2 regions of the Polaromonas sp. CG_23.6 genome follow, and region 2 is predicted to be linked to the other one. Evidence: predicted binding sites of a transcription regulator. Region 2 holds the regulator's gene; the other holds the start of a gene.

Region 1 (7,282 bases), 2.1 Mb from region 2:
CTGGCGCGGCGCCGTGTCGCTGGCGTCGGCCGCTTCCAGCGCCATGGCGCTCTTGTTGATGGCCAGCAAGGCCTGCATACCCACTTGCTCCGACTGCGCGGCCAGTGCTGCGATGGAGTTGGCGCTGAGTTCGTCGCAGTGGACCGTGCGCTCAAGAAACGGTTTGCCCACACCCATGAGGTTATGCGCCGCTGCGGCCACGTGGTCGTGCAGGTTGTGGCCAAAGTAAAAAGCTTTTTCATCAAAGCCTTCGACCGGAACAAAGGCGGCCACATTCAGGCAAACCCGCTGCTCCTCGTCGAAACGCACCACCCCCAAGCGCAGCCACTCGTCGAGCACGACGCGCGGCCGGATGTCGCTGTTCACGCCGGCCACCAGCGCCTCGAACGACAGGGCACCGCCGTCGCTGACAAACCGCGCCAGTGGCTTGGGGCGGTTGTATTCATCAATGTAGTGGGCCGAACCCAGCCAGACGGCCACCAGCTGTGCGCCGAGCGAGACCACAGACGGAACAATTTCAGCGTCCGAAGCCATTTCCTGACGCAGCCGATTGACCTCTTTGCGATGAACGCCCGAGATCAGGCTGACGCGGCTGTCGGTCGGCGGCTTTGCGTCAAGGCGGAAATCCTTGTCGGCGATGTCAACAAAAAGTGCCTTGAGCAGCTCGGCCAGGTAAGGATAGGTGATGCCCTGCGCGAGCAATAGCTTGACCATGGGGCGCAGCACGCGGCGCAGCGCCAGAACAAGTGCTGGTGAAGGCGTGGCAGGGGTTTGCGAGGTCAGCATGTTGGGGAAGTTGCCCTTGTTAAAAACAACTCTACCACGTGGCGTGGGAAATAGTTACACAAATATTTTAACCCGAGCACTTCTTCCTTTAGAGTCAATGCGTGTGTGGGAAATATTCACACATAAAGCGGAACAAGAAAAAGACAGCCGGTTCAAGCCAAGTTTTGCGACCTGCGTTTACTCAAATCAAAATAACTGATTTGTCTGGTTCCATGTTTTTTTTCAGCTTTTGGTCAGGAGAATTTTCATGTTCAACCTCAAGAAATTGACAGTGGCTGTCGCAACCATGGTCACTCTCGGCCTGGCCGTAGCGCCCGCCCTGGCGCACGGTGGCGGCGGCTCTGGCGGCGGCTCTGGCGGCGGCTCTGGTGGCGGCTCCGGTGGCGGCTCCGGTAGCGGCTCTGGCGGCGGCGGATCAGGCGGGGGCCACTCAGGCGGCGGCTCAAGCAGCGGTTCGAGCAGCGGCAGCTCAGCGGGCAGTTCCAATTCCGGCAGCGGAAAGTCAGCCAGCAGTGGCGAAGACAGCCGGGGCCGGAATGGGGCCGATGATGGCGCAACTGGCAGTCGCGGCCGCGCCCGCAGTGCCGATGACGCGCCAGGCCACATGCGTGGTGCCGATGACGCGCCAGGGAAGCGTCTCTAAGAGCGCTTTGCGAACGACAGGAGGCGGCAGCTTTGCTACTGCGGTCTCCTTCTCAACCGTGACGATCCGGTTCTTCAGCCGCGCTGGCCGGAAATGTAGTGTTCCAGCTGCTCGATGACGAATTTCTGCTCGGAAATAATGTTCTTGACCAGGTCGCCGATGGAAATCAGGCCGATCAGCCTGTCGTCCTGCACGACCGGCAGGTGGCGCAGCCGGTTGTCGGTCATCAGTGCCATGCATTCCTCGCTGGTCTGGCTGGGCTTGACGAACATGACCGACGTGGTCATGACGTCGCGCACCTGCGTCAGTGCCGAGGTGCGGCCCTTCAGGGCAATCTTGCGGGCGTAGTCGCGCTCGGTGACGATGCCGACAATCTGCTCGCCTTCCAGCACAAGCAAAGCGCCAATGCCCTTGTCGGCCATGCGCTGCAGGGCATCGAAGACCGAGTCGTCCGGTCCGATCGAATGGACGATGGCATCGCCCTTGGCTTTGAGAATGTCGGCAACAGCAGTCATGGCGATCTCCCTCTTGAAACAATGGACAGGCACATGCGAGTTTCAGGCCAGACGGGCAGGCAATGCAAGCGGCCTGACACCTGCAAGGGCTGATTGTGGTGTTAAAACCTTGCAAGCCACTTGCAAGCGCGATGAACGCACAAGATCGGCAGGGGAAACGCCGGCATGCGCCCGGCTGGCCTCCACCGCCAGGGTGCAACGCACAATTTCAAGGCACCCATGCACCACCCAAGGTCTTGGCCACGCCCGATAGCGGCTATCTATTTGATAGCTGTATGCGCTTATTCAGCATGCGTAAACAGACTTTTTGTTCCTCGACCGTGCCATGGACAAGGCATGGCACAACCCTTGCATGAATAACGACGCGGTCAATGGTGGCTGCATGCAGGCCCGGTGCAATGGCGGATTGGGTCTTCAGGACGATGGCGTCCCCACGGATATGCTGGCTCAGGCCCTGCAACCCGTGCGGGCGCCTTTTTTGTTTTTGCGAACTGCCCACGGGGGTCATGATGAAAAAATCCAGACTGGTGATGATTGGTAACGGCATGGCCGGCGTGCGTGCGCTTGAAGAGCTGCTGAAGATTGCGCCCGAGCTTTACGACATCACCGTGTTCGGTGCCGAGCCGCATCCCAACTACAACCGCATCCTGCTTTCGCCCGTGCTGGCCGGCGAACAGACGTTAGACGAGATCGTGCTGAACGACTGGTCCTGGTACACAGACAACCACATCACGCTGCATGCCGGCTGGACCGTCACTGAAGTGGACCGTGTGCGCCGCGTGGTGCATGCCAGCAATGCAGCAGGCGAAACCGTCAGCGCCGAGTACGACCGGCTGATCATGGCCACCGGCTCGAACCCGTTCATTCTGCCGATTCCGGGCAAGGACCTGAAAGGCGTGCTGGCCTACCGCGATATTGCCGACACGCAGGCCATGATCGATGCCGCCGTGCTCTACAAGCATGCAGTCGTCATCGGCGGCGGCCTGCTGGGCCTGGAAGCGGCCAACGGCCTGATGAAGCGCGGCATGCAAGTCACCGTGGTCCACGTGGGCGACTGGCTGATGGAGCGCCAGCTCGACGACGTGGCGGGCAAGCTGCTGCAAAAGTCGCTGGCTGAACGCGGCATGAAATTTTTGATCGGTGCCCAGACGCAGGAGCTTGTCGGCGGCGAAGACGGCCGCGTCAAGACTGTCAAGTTCAAGCCTGTCCCGGGCGCCGACCCGGGAGACGGCACCGAGATCCCGGCCGACCTGGTCTGCATGGCTGTCGGTATCCGCCCCAACACCGGGCTGGCTGAAAAAATGCGCCTGCATGTCAATCGCGGCATTGTCGTGAGCGACACCATGCAGACCACCACCGACGCGCGCATCTACGCCGTCGGCGAATGCGCTGCGCACCGGGGCATCGCCTACGGCCTGGTGGCGCCGTTGTTCGAGCAGGGCAAAGTGCTGGCCAACCACCTGGCGATGTTCGGCATTGGCCGCTACACCGGCTCGCTGACCTCGACCAAGCTGAAAGTCACCGGCATCGACCTGTTCAGCGCCGGTGACTTCATGGGCGGCGACGGCGCCGAGGAAATCATCATGAGCGACCCGTTCGGCGGCGTGTACAAAAAGCTGGTCATCAAGGACGACAAGCTGATTGGCGCCTGCCTCTACGGCGACACGGTTGACGGCAGCTACTACTTCAAGCTATTGCGCGACGGCCGCAGCGTGGCCGAAATCCGCGACAAGCTGATGTTTGGCGAGTCCAACATTGGCGACGTGGGCCATGAAGGCCACAACAAGGCCGCCTCCATGCTTGATACCGCCGAGGTTTGCGGCTGCAACGGCGTGAACAAGGGCACGATCTGCAAGGCGATCAAGGACAAGGGCCTGTTCACGCTCGACGAGGTACGCAAGCACACCAAGGCCAGCGCCAGTTGCGGCTCATGCACCGGGCTGGTCGAGCAGATACTAATGTTCACCGCCGGCGGCGACTACTCGGCCACGCCCAAGCTGAAAGCCATGTGCGGCTGCACCGACCACGGCCACCAGGCGGTGCGCGACGCCATCCGGTCTAGCAAGCTGCTGACGATTGCCGACGTGTACCAGTTCCTGGAATGGCGCACGCCCAACGGCTGCGCCAGCTGCCGCCCGGCCATCAACTACTACCTGATCAGCAGCTGGCCCAAGGAAGCCAAGGACGACCCGCAAAGCCGCTTCATCAACGAACGCAGCCACGCCAACATCCAGAAAGACGGCACCTACAGCGTGATTCCGCGCATGTGGGGCGGCCACACCACGCCCGACGAGCTGCGGCGCATCGCCGACGCGGCCGACAAATACAGCATTCCCACCGTCAAGGTCACGGGCGGCCAGCGCATCGACCTGCTGGGCGTCAAGAAGGAAGACCTGGCCAACGTCTGGAAGGACATCGGCATGCCCAGCGGCTTTGCCTACGCCAAGTCGCTGCGCACGGTGAAGACCTGCGTGGGCAGCGAATGGTGCCGCTTCGGCACGCAGGACTCGACCCAGATGGGCAAGGACCTGGAACGCGCGCTGTGGGCCATGTATTCGCCGCACAAGGTCAAGCTGGCGGTCAGCGGCTGTCCGCGCAACTGCGCCGAGGCCGGCATCAAGGACATCGGCATCGTCGGCGTGGACTCGGGCTGGGAGCTGTACGTGGGCGGCAACGGCGGCATCAAGACCGAAGTCGCCCAGTTCCTGGTCAAGCTCAAGACCAGCGACCAAGTGATGGAGTACAGCGGCGCGTTTTTGCAGCTCTACCGCGAGGAAGGCTGGTACCTGGAGCGCACGGTGCATTACATCCACCGGGTCGGGCTGGAGCATGTCAAGAAGCAGGTGCTGGAAGACAGCGAGCGCAGAAAAGCGCTGTGGGAGCGCCTGCAGTTCTCCCTCGACGGCGAGCCCGACCCGTGGTTCGAGCACAAGGACGCGGCCGTGGACACGCGCCAGTTCAGCGCCATTTCAGCTGTCACAGCCTGATGGACAACGCCCGCATCCTGGGAATCAATGAGGAGTTAGCGCAATGAGTGAATGGAAAAAAATCTGCCTGGTCGATGACATCCCCGTGCTCGGCTCGCGCCGGGTCAGGCGCCCGCAAGGCATGGACGTGGCCGTTTTCCGCAACAGCGAAGACCAGGTGTTCGCCCTGCTCGACCGCTGCCCGCACAAGGGCGGCCCGCTGAGCCAGGGCATCGTTTTTGGCACCCGCGTGGCCTGCCCGCTGCACAACTGGAGCATCGGCCTGTGCGACGGCCAGGCCGCGCTGCCCGACGAAGGCTGCACCACCCGCTTTGCCTGCAGGGTCGATGGCGGCGAGGTGTACCTCGATGCCGGCGAACTGGCATCGCTGGCGCTCGATTTAATGCCGCCCAGGGCCGGCCCGGGTGCTGCATCCGCCGGCGCGATTGGCGACGCGACCTTTGATGTGCAGACTCCGCACAGCGCCTGAACACGCCTTTTTTTTGACCCAAGCCAGCAGGAGCCGCCATGACTGAAACGCGATCAACCTGTCCCTATTGCGGCGTTGGCTGCGGCGTGATCATCGAATCGCAGGGAAACGAGATCACCGGCGTGCGCGGCGACCCGGACCATCCGGCCAATTTCGGGCGGCTGTGCACCAAGGGCTCGACGCTGCACCTGACCGCATCCAGCGCGGTCACGCTGCAGACGCGGCTGCTCCATCCCATGCGGCGCGAGCACCGTGGCGAAGCGCCCAGGCGCACGTCCTGGGACAACGCGCTCGATTTCACCGCCAAAAGTTTCGCGCAGATCATCCTCGATCACGGCCCCGACGCGGTGGGCTTCTACATTTCGGGCCAGTTGCTGACCGAAGACTATTACGCCTTCAACAAGCTGGCCAAGGGCCTGATCGGCACCAACAACATTGACTCGAACTCGCGCCTGTGCATGAGCAGCGCCGTCGCTGGCTACAAGCAGACGCTGGGCGCAGACGCGCCGCCAGCCTGCTATGAGGACATCAATCACGCGCAGTGCCTGTTCATCACCGGCAGCAACACCGCCTTCGCGCACCCGATTTTGTTCCGCCGCATTGAAGACGCCAAAGCTGCCAATCCGGCGCTAAAAATTATTTATTGCGACCCGCGCCGCACCGACACCGCCGAGATCGCCGACCTCTACCTGCCGCTGCAGCCCGGCACCGATGTGATGCTGTTCAACGGCATGCTGCACATCATGCTGTGGGAAGGCTGGATCGACCCGGCCTACATTGCCGCCCATACCTCCGGCTTCGAGGCACTGAAAGCCACGGTGCGCGACTGCACGCCCGACCTGGTGGCGCAGGTTTGCGGCCTTAAAAAAGAAGACTTGTTCGCTGCCGCCAAACTGTTTGCCACCTCAAGCGCCACGCTCAGCCTGTATTGCCAGGGCCTGAACCAGTCGAGCAGCGGCACGGCCAAGAACGCCGCGCTCATCAATTTGCATTTGGCGACTGCGCAAATCGGCAAGCCCGGTGCAGGGCCGTTTTCGCTCACCGGCCAGCCCAATGCCATGGGCGGGCGCGAGGTGGGCGGCATGGCCAACCTGATGAGCGGCCACCGCGACCTGTCGAATGCCCAACACCGCGCTGAAGTCGCCGCGCTGTGGGGTGTGTATTCCGTGCCGGAAAAACCGGGCAAGACCGCCGTCGAGATGTTCCAGGCGGCAGCTGACGGCGAGATCAAGGCGCTGTGGATTGCCTGCACCAACCCGGCGCAGTCCATGCCCGACCAAGCCACTGTAAGGCGCGCGCTGGAGCGGGCCGAACTGGTGATCGTGCAGGAAGCGTTTTCCACCACCGCCACCTGCGCGTACGCCGACCTGCTGCTGCCGGCCACCACCTGGGGCGAAAAGACCGGCACCGTGACCAACAGCGAACGCCGCATCAGCCGGGTCCGGCCCGCCGTGGCAGCGCCCGGCGAAACGCGGCATGACTGGTCGATTGCAGTGGCCTTTGCCCACAGGCTTGAGCAGCTTTTGCCTGGACGAAGCGCCGCGCCTCTCTTTCCTTATTCAGTTGGGGATGCATCGATGGGTGCCGAAGCCCTGTGGAACGAGCACCGCGAATCGACGCGCGGCCGCGACCTGGACATCACCGGCATGAGCTATGCGCTGCTGGAGCAGGCGCCGCTGCAATGGCCGATGCATGAAGGCGAAACGGCGGGAAAAACCCGGCTGTATGAAGACGGCATCTTCCCCACGCCCGACGGCCGGGCGAATTTTGTCAACACCGTGTACCGGCCCGTGGCCGAGCCGCGCGAATCACGCTACCCGTTTTCGATGACCACCGGCCGCCTGCGCGACCAGTGGCACGGAATGAGCCGCACCGGCACGCT
Region 2 (7,282 bases):
ACCGTGGCACGCCTGAAGGACGCCGGCAAGACCTACGAGCAAGATGGCGCGCTCTGGCTCAAGTCCACCGACTACGGCGACGACAAGGACCGGGTCATGAAAAAGACCGACGGCACGTTCACCTACTTCGTGCCCGACGTGGCCTACCACCTGGCCAAATGGGAGCGCGGCTACAGCAAAGCAGTCAACATCCAGGGCATGGACCACCACGGCACCATCGCCCGGGTGCGTGCCGGCCTGCAGGCGGCCAACGCCGGCATTCCGCAGGGCTACCCCGACTACGTGCTGCACACCATGGTGCGCGTCGTGCGCAACGGCGAAGAGGTCAAGATCTCCAAGCGCGCCGGCAGCTACGTCACATTGCGCGACCTGATCGAGTGGACCAGTGCCGACGCGGTGCGCTTCTTTTTGCTCAGCCGCAAGCCTGACACCGAATACATCTTCGACATCGACCTGGCCCTGGCCAAGAACAACGAAAACCCGGTGTACTACGTGCAGTACGCGCATGCGCGCATCTGCTCGGTGCTGACCGCCTGGGGCGGCGACGAGGCCAGCCTGGCACAGGTCGATTTGTCGCCCCTGACCAGCCCGCAGGCCCAGGCGCTGATGCTGCTGCTGGCCAAATACCCCGACATGCTCAGCCATGCCGCCGACGGCTTTGCGCCGCACGACGTGGCGTTCTATCTGCGCGAACTGGCCGCCTGCTACCACAGCTACTACGACGCCGAACGGATTCTGGTCGACGACGAAGCCGTCAGGCTGGCACGCTTGGCACTGGTAGCGGCCACCGCGCAGGTGTTGCACAATGGCCTCGCAGTGCTGGGCGTCAGTGCCCCGCGCAAGATGTAATCGACTTGAAAACTTCACTCTTTAAAAGGCATCCAGCTCATATGCAAGTTACGGTCAAGTCGCGGGAATACGGTATGAAAAAGCAACGTGGTGGAACCCTGCTGGGTCTGGTGATCGGCGCGTTGGTCGGCCTGGGCATCGCGCTCACAGTGGCGGTGTACGTCACCAAGGTGCCGGTGCCCTTCCTGAACAAGAGCCCGATGTACACGCCGGACAGCGACGCCGCGGAAGCCCGCAAGAACAAGGACTGGAACCCCAACGCGCCACTGGCCGGGAAGAATCCGGCGCCGTCGGCCTCGGGCGAATTAAGCCCGCCAGCCGAACCCTCCACCGCCGGCAACTTGCCGGCCCCAGTGCTGACACCGGAAGACCCCAAAAAACCCGACCGCAGCGCGAAACCGCCGAGAACCGCGACGGCACCCACGACAGCGGCGTCTGCCCCGACAGCGGTTGCCAAACCATCCCGACCCGCGTCCGCCGACCCGCTGGGTGATCTGGCAAAGTCGCGTTCCGACGCCCCGGCCTTCAGTTCGGCGACTTCCGATCCTTTCAACTATTTCATTCAGGCTGGCGCCTACCGCACCCCGGAAGACGCCGAACAGCAGCGCGCCCGGCTGCTGCTGCTCGGCATGCAGGCAAAAGTCACCGAGCGCGAACAGGCCGGTCGCACCGTGTACCGGGTGCGTGTCGGACCGTTCGACAAAAAAGACGATGCCGACCGCGTCAAGGACCGGCTGGACAACAGTTCGATCGAAACGGCACTGGTCCGGGTACAGCGTTAAGTCCTAAATCCGGCAGCGGCTGAACTTTTCGGCCGTGCTGCATCCAACACTTGTCGATATTGACATCAGGAGAAAAAATCAATGCAACGTCGCGCGTTTTCAATTTCAGCTGTCTCGCTGGCTGCGGCTACCGGTATTTCCGCCCTGCCCTCGCTGGCACAAGCCCAGGCCAAGGCCTTTCAAAGCGGTTCTGACTACCTCACACTGGACAAGCCGGCCCCTACGGAAGCGCCCGCCGGAAAAGTCGAGGTGGTCGAATTCTTCTGGTACAACTGTCCGCATTGCAACGGCTTCGAGCCGATGTTCGACGCCTGGAGCAAAAAACAGGCCAAGGATGTGGCGGTGCGCCGCGTGCCCATCGCCTTCCGGCCTGATTTCGAGCCACAGCAACGCCTGTACTACGTGCTGGAAAGTCTGGGCAAGGTCGATGAGCTGCATAAAAAGGTGTTTATGGCGATCCACGTCGACAGGCAGCCGCTCAACACGGCCGACCAGATCAGCGCCTGGGTGGACAAGCAGGGCATTCCCAAGGCGAAGTTCATGGAGCTGTACAACTCGTTCTCCGTCACCACCAAGGCACGCAAAGCCACCCAGCTGCAGGACGCCTATGCGCTGGACGGCGTTCCCGCCCTGGGCATCAATGGCCGTTATTTCACCTCTGGCACGCAGGCCAAGACGCTGGAGCGCTCGCTGCAGGTTGCCGACGCCCTGATCGCCCAGTCGCGCCAGGCACCAGCTGCCGCCGCCAAGCCCTGAAGCACCGCGCCGCCGGGCCTTTTGGGGCTTCGCACACGGCCAGGGGCAACGGCTCCAGCCGTTTTCTTGCGCCTTGCTGCGCTCCAGTAGGCGCTGCAAGGTTTTGCCAGCCCTTGCATGGCTACAATGGCAAAACCCGCAGCTGCAAGATTCGTGCCTTATGAAACGCTCCTTTTTTTCTTTCCTCCTGATGGCTTTTCTTGCCACAGGCGTGGCGCTGCCTGTTGCAGCCGAAAAGGCCGACCGCGACAAACCGATGAATGCCGAGGCCGATGCCCTGCGCTATGACGACCTCAAGCAGACCAGCGTCTTCACCGGCAATGTCATCATCACCAAGGGAACGACCATCATCCGGGGCGCACAGGTCGATGTCAGCCAGGATCCGGAAGGCTACCAGCTGGCTGTGGCCACGGCAGCGCCGGGCAAGCTGGCGTATTACCGCAAGAAGCGCGACGGCGTCGATGAATACATCGAAGGCGAAGGCGAGCGCATCGAATACGACAGCCGTGCCGATCTGGTCAAGTTCATCGGGCGCGCCGTGGTCCGCCGCTTCAAGGGGGCAACGCTGAGCGACGAAACTTCCGGTGCGCTGATCGTGTACGACAACAACACCGACGTATTCACTGTCGATGCCGGTGCGAAAAACGCCAGCGCTGCCAATCCCGGTGGACGCGTCCGCGCCATGCTGTCGCCGCGCGGCACAGTGCCTGCCACCACCGCCCCGCCGCCCAGCGGACCAGCGCCCGTTTTACGCCCCAGCACCAGGCTGGGCACCATCAAAGCCCCGAAAGCGCCCTGAACCCATGAGTGCAACGATACAAACGGCGCCTGCGCGAGACGGCGCCGTGCGCCTTGACACGCCCAGCAGCCTGGTGGCGCAGGGACTGCGAAAATCCTACGGCAGCCGGCTGGTGGTGCAGGACGTGTCGCTGTCGGTGAAAAAAGGCGAGGTTGTCGGCCTGCTGGGCCCGAATGGCGCAGGCAAGACCACGTCGTTTTACATGATCGTCGGCTTGGTGCGCGCCGACGCCGGCCAGATTTCCATCGACGGCCAGCCGGTCGAGCACATGCCGATCCACCTGCGTGCGCGCCTGGGCCTGAGCTATCTGCCGCAGGAAGCGTCGATTTTCCGCAAGCTCAGCGTGCAGGAAAATGTGCGCGCCGTTCTGGAGCTGCAGCGCGATGCCGCTGGCAAGCCGCTGAGCCGCACCGAGCTCGAGTCGCGGCTCGATGCGCTGCTCAAGGACCTGCGCGTGAGCCATCTGCGCGACTCGCCGGCCTTGTCGCTGTCCGGCGGCGAGCGACGCCGCGTCGAGATTGCCCGCGCCTTGGCCACCCAGCCGCGCTTCATCCTGCTGGACGAGCCGTTTGCCGGCATCGACCCGATTGCCGTGATCGAGATCCAGCGCATCATCGGTTTTCTCAAGTCGCGCGGCATCGGCGTGCTGATCACCGACCACAACGTGCGCGAGACACTGGGCATTTGCGACCATGCCTACATCATCAGCGACGGCCATGTGCTGGCCAACGGCACGCCGGCCGAGATCGTGAGCAACACCGAAGTGCGCAGGGTCTACCTCGGCGAACACTTCAAAATGTGAGTATGGCCCCCACGCTTGTCACTTCGTGTACTGCGCTGCCCCCCCGGGGGGCCGCCCCGCCTGCAGTCCGGAAAAGCCGGTCCTGCGGCCGGTACTGGCACGGGCGGGAAGGCCATGCCGAAGCCATGCCAGCCCCCTCAGGGGGCAGCGAACCACGCGAAGCGGGGAGCGTGGGGGCTTTATGAAACAAGGGCTGTCCCTTCGCGTTTCACAACATCTGGCGCTCACGCCGCAACTGCAACAGTCCATCAGGCTGTTGCAACTCTCGACGCTGGAGCTGAGCCAGGAAGTCGAGCAGATGCTCGATGAAAATCCTTTTCTCGAACTGGCGGACGACAGTGCGCCGCGCGAGGAATTTGGCTTGGAGCACATCGACACCCCGGTCAGCCAGGACAGCCGTGAATTTGAGTCCGCTACGGATTCAATAGCTATCAACACAGACACAGCAAGCGCCAGCACCTCAAAAGAGTCTGAAACCACGGCAGAGGCCGGCACCGAGGCGGCGCTGGAGGAAAGCTGGGACGGCGATGGCTCGGTTGAGTCCTCGCCTGACGACAGCGAATGGGGCGGCGACGCGCCGGCGCGCAAGAACAACCTGGAGGACAGCGACGCCGAAGCGTCCGACCTGACCGGCGCGCACGAGTCGCTGCAAGACCATCTGCACCGGCAGGCGCTCGGCCTGCGCTTGTCCGAACTCGACCGCGCCGCCCTGCACTTCCTGATCGAGTCGCTCAATGACGATGGCTACCTGGAAGACAGTCTGGCGTCGCTGGCGGCCGGACTGGCCAGCGACCACCCGGAGCAGGCCGAAGAACTGGCGCAGCAGTTCGCCATCGCCCTGCAGCTGCTCCAGCACATGGAGCCCGCCGGCGTCGGCGCGCGCACCCTGGCCGAATGCCTGCGGCTGCAACTGCTCGAAAGCAAGAACAGCATCGAGTCGCGCGCCGCCCTGGCGATCTGCCAGCAGCCCATGGAACTGCTGGCCAAGCGCGATGTGAAACGCCTGTCGCTGCTGTGCAAGTGCCCGGAAGAGGTCATCAAGGGTGCGATTGGCCTGATCGCCCGGCTTGACCCCAAGCCGGGCCGGCGCTTTGCCAATGTCGAACGCAACCTGATCGTTCCCGACGTGCTGGTCGTCAAGGCCGGCCGGGGCTTCAAGGTCACGCTGAACAGCGACGTCATGCCCCGGCTTCGGGTCCATGACATCTACGCCAGTGCCTTGCGCCAGCATGGCGGCAAGGGCGGCGGCCCCGCGCTGCAGCAGCGGCTGCAGGAAGCGCGCTGGTTCATCAAGAACATCCAGCAGCGGTTCGACACCATCCTGCGCGTCAGCAACGCCATCGTCGAGCGGCAGAAAAACTTCTTCATCCACGGCGAACTCGCCATGCGGCCCTTGGTGCTGCGCGAAATCGCCGACGAGCTGGGCCTGCACGAATCGACCATTTCGCGCGTCACCACCGCCAAGTACATGGGCACGCCGTTTGGCACTTTCGAGCTGAAGTATTTCTTTGGCTCCGGGCTGGGCACCGAAAGCGGCGGCAATGCGTCCAGCACAGCGGTACGCGCGCTCATCAAGCAGTTCATAGCAATCGAAAGCCCGAAAAAGCCGCTCAGCGACAGCCAGATTTCAGAAATGCTCAAGGAACAAGGCATTGAATGCGCCCGCCGCACGGTGGCCAAGTACCGAGAAGCGCTGCGCATTGCGCCAACAAATTTGCGCAAAACCCTGTAGATGTCGCCCCCACGGTCGTTCGCTTCGCGTAACTCCCTGCCCCCCGAGGGGGCCGCTGCGCCTGCGGTCTGGCGAAGCCAGTCCCGCGGCCCCTGCTGGTGGGGGATGTGGCCCCCACGGTCGTTCGCTTCGCGTAACTCCCTGCCCCCCGAGGAAGCCGCTGCGCCTGCGGTCTGGCGAAGCCAGTTCCGCAGCCCCTGCTGGTGGGGGATGTGGCCCCCACGGTCGTTCGCTTCGCGTAACTCCCTGCCCCCCGAGGGGGCCGCTGCGCCTGCGGTCTGGCGAAGCCAGTCCCGCGGCCCCTGCTGGTGGGGGATGTGGCCCTCACGGTCGTTCGCTGCGCCTGCGGTCTGTTGAAGCCAGTTCCCGGACTCCCTGTTCAAATACTTTCTATCCGTTCGCCCTGATGTAGCCAGGGGCTCTCATCCAACCCCGCTGCGGCGCCGCACGTTGCGCCCGGCAAAGTGACCTAACTTATGAACCAACTCCAACTTTTCCTTCCCTGCGCCGCTGGTGTCGAGAACCTGCTGGCCGCCGAAGTCCAGCGCATCACCGGCATCGAAGGCAAGGCCTGGCGCGCCGGCGTGCAGCTTCAGGCTTCCTGGCGCGAAGCGCTGCAGCTCAACCTGCACAGCCGGCTGGCCCAGCGCGTGCTGATCGAGCTGCAGCATGGCCAGTACCGCAGCGAGCAGGACCTGTATAACGCTGCGGCCAGCGTCGCCTGGGAAGTCTGGTTCACGCCCGCGCAGACCTTCAAGGTCGAGATCACCGCCCAGCACAGCCCGCTGCAAAGCCTGAACTTTGCCGCGCTGAAGATCAAGGACGCGATTGCCGACCGCTTCCGGCACAAGTTCAATGACGTGCGCCCGAGCGTTGACACGCGCTGGCCCGACGTGCGCGTGTATGTCCACCTGACCACCGAAACAGTGACGATCTACATCGATACTTCGGGCGAGCCACTGTTCAAGCGCGGCTGGCGCGAGGACAAGGGCGATGCGCCGCTGAAGGAAACGCTGGCCGCCGCGATGATTGCCGCCAGCGGCTGGGACGCCCAGTGCAGGCAAGGCGTGCCGCTGTACGACCCGTGCTGCGGCTCGGGCACCATCGCCATCGAGGCAGCGCAAATCGCCTGCAACATCGCGCCGGGCATCAACCGCCGCTTTGCCTTCCAGAAATACCTGCCCTTTCAGGGCCACGTTTGGGAAGGCCTGCTCGACCAGGCCGAAGCGGCGATCACCGAACCCACCGCGCCGGTGTTCGGCAGCGACGTATCTTTCCGCATGGTTGACTTTGCCGAGCGCAATGCCGAGCGCGCCGGCGTGGCCAATGCGGTGCAGTTTCGCGGTGGCGACGCGCTGCAGCGCATGCCCCCCGCACCCAGCGGTGTGATGCTGGTGAACCCGCCGTATGGCGAGCGCATCGACGTGGCGGGTGTGGCCGGCACCAGCGGCGTGCAGCAGCGCGAGCAGCGGCGTTCGCAGTTCCAGGGCCAGAGCGTCGATGAATTCGGCCAGCCGCTGGTTCGCCCCGAGCGTGACATGCGTTCAGGCCGCGACGAGCGC

What was found. The regulator sigma-54, encoded in region 2, starts transcription at its own class of promoters, with help from an activator protein. The targets are predictions, from matches to a motif close to TGGCANGNAANCTGCTTT.
Region 1: nirB (nitrite reductase large subunit NirB) is a predicted target of sigma-54. The motif match lies at 2,282-2,299, and genes of this name have one in related genera.

What each region holds. Positions count from the first base shown of each region.
Region 1 covers NZ_JARXUY010000001.1:2,974,556-2,981,837, forward strand. The annotation lists gene H4V98_RS14025 (DUF6502 family protein) at 1-786, opposite strand, end outside; gene H4V98_RS14030 (hypothetical protein) at 1,034-1,429, shown strand; gene H4V98_RS14035 (CBS domain-containing protein) at 1,504-1,944, opposite strand; gene nirB (nitrite reductase large subunit NirB) at 2,454-4,931, shown strand; gene nirD (nitrite reductase small subunit NirD) at 4,975-5,400, shown strand; gene H4V98_RS14050 (nitrate reductase) at 5,439-7,282, shown strand, end outside.
Region 2 covers NZ_JARXUY010000001.1:907,321-914,602, reverse strand. The annotation lists gene argS (arginine--tRNA ligase) at 1-849, shown strand, start outside; gene H4V98_RS04335 (SPOR domain-containing protein) at 924-1,631, shown strand; gene H4V98_RS04330 (thiol:disulfide interchange protein DsbA/DsbL) at 1,713-2,387, shown strand; gene lptA (lipopolysaccharide transport periplasmic protein LptA) at 2,548-3,186, shown strand; gene lptB (LPS export ABC transporter ATP-binding protein) at 3,191-3,988, shown strand; gene H4V98_RS04315 (RNA polymerase factor sigma-54) at 4,170-5,720, shown strand; gene H4V98_RS04310 (THUMP domain-containing protein) at 6,197-7,282, shown strand, end outside.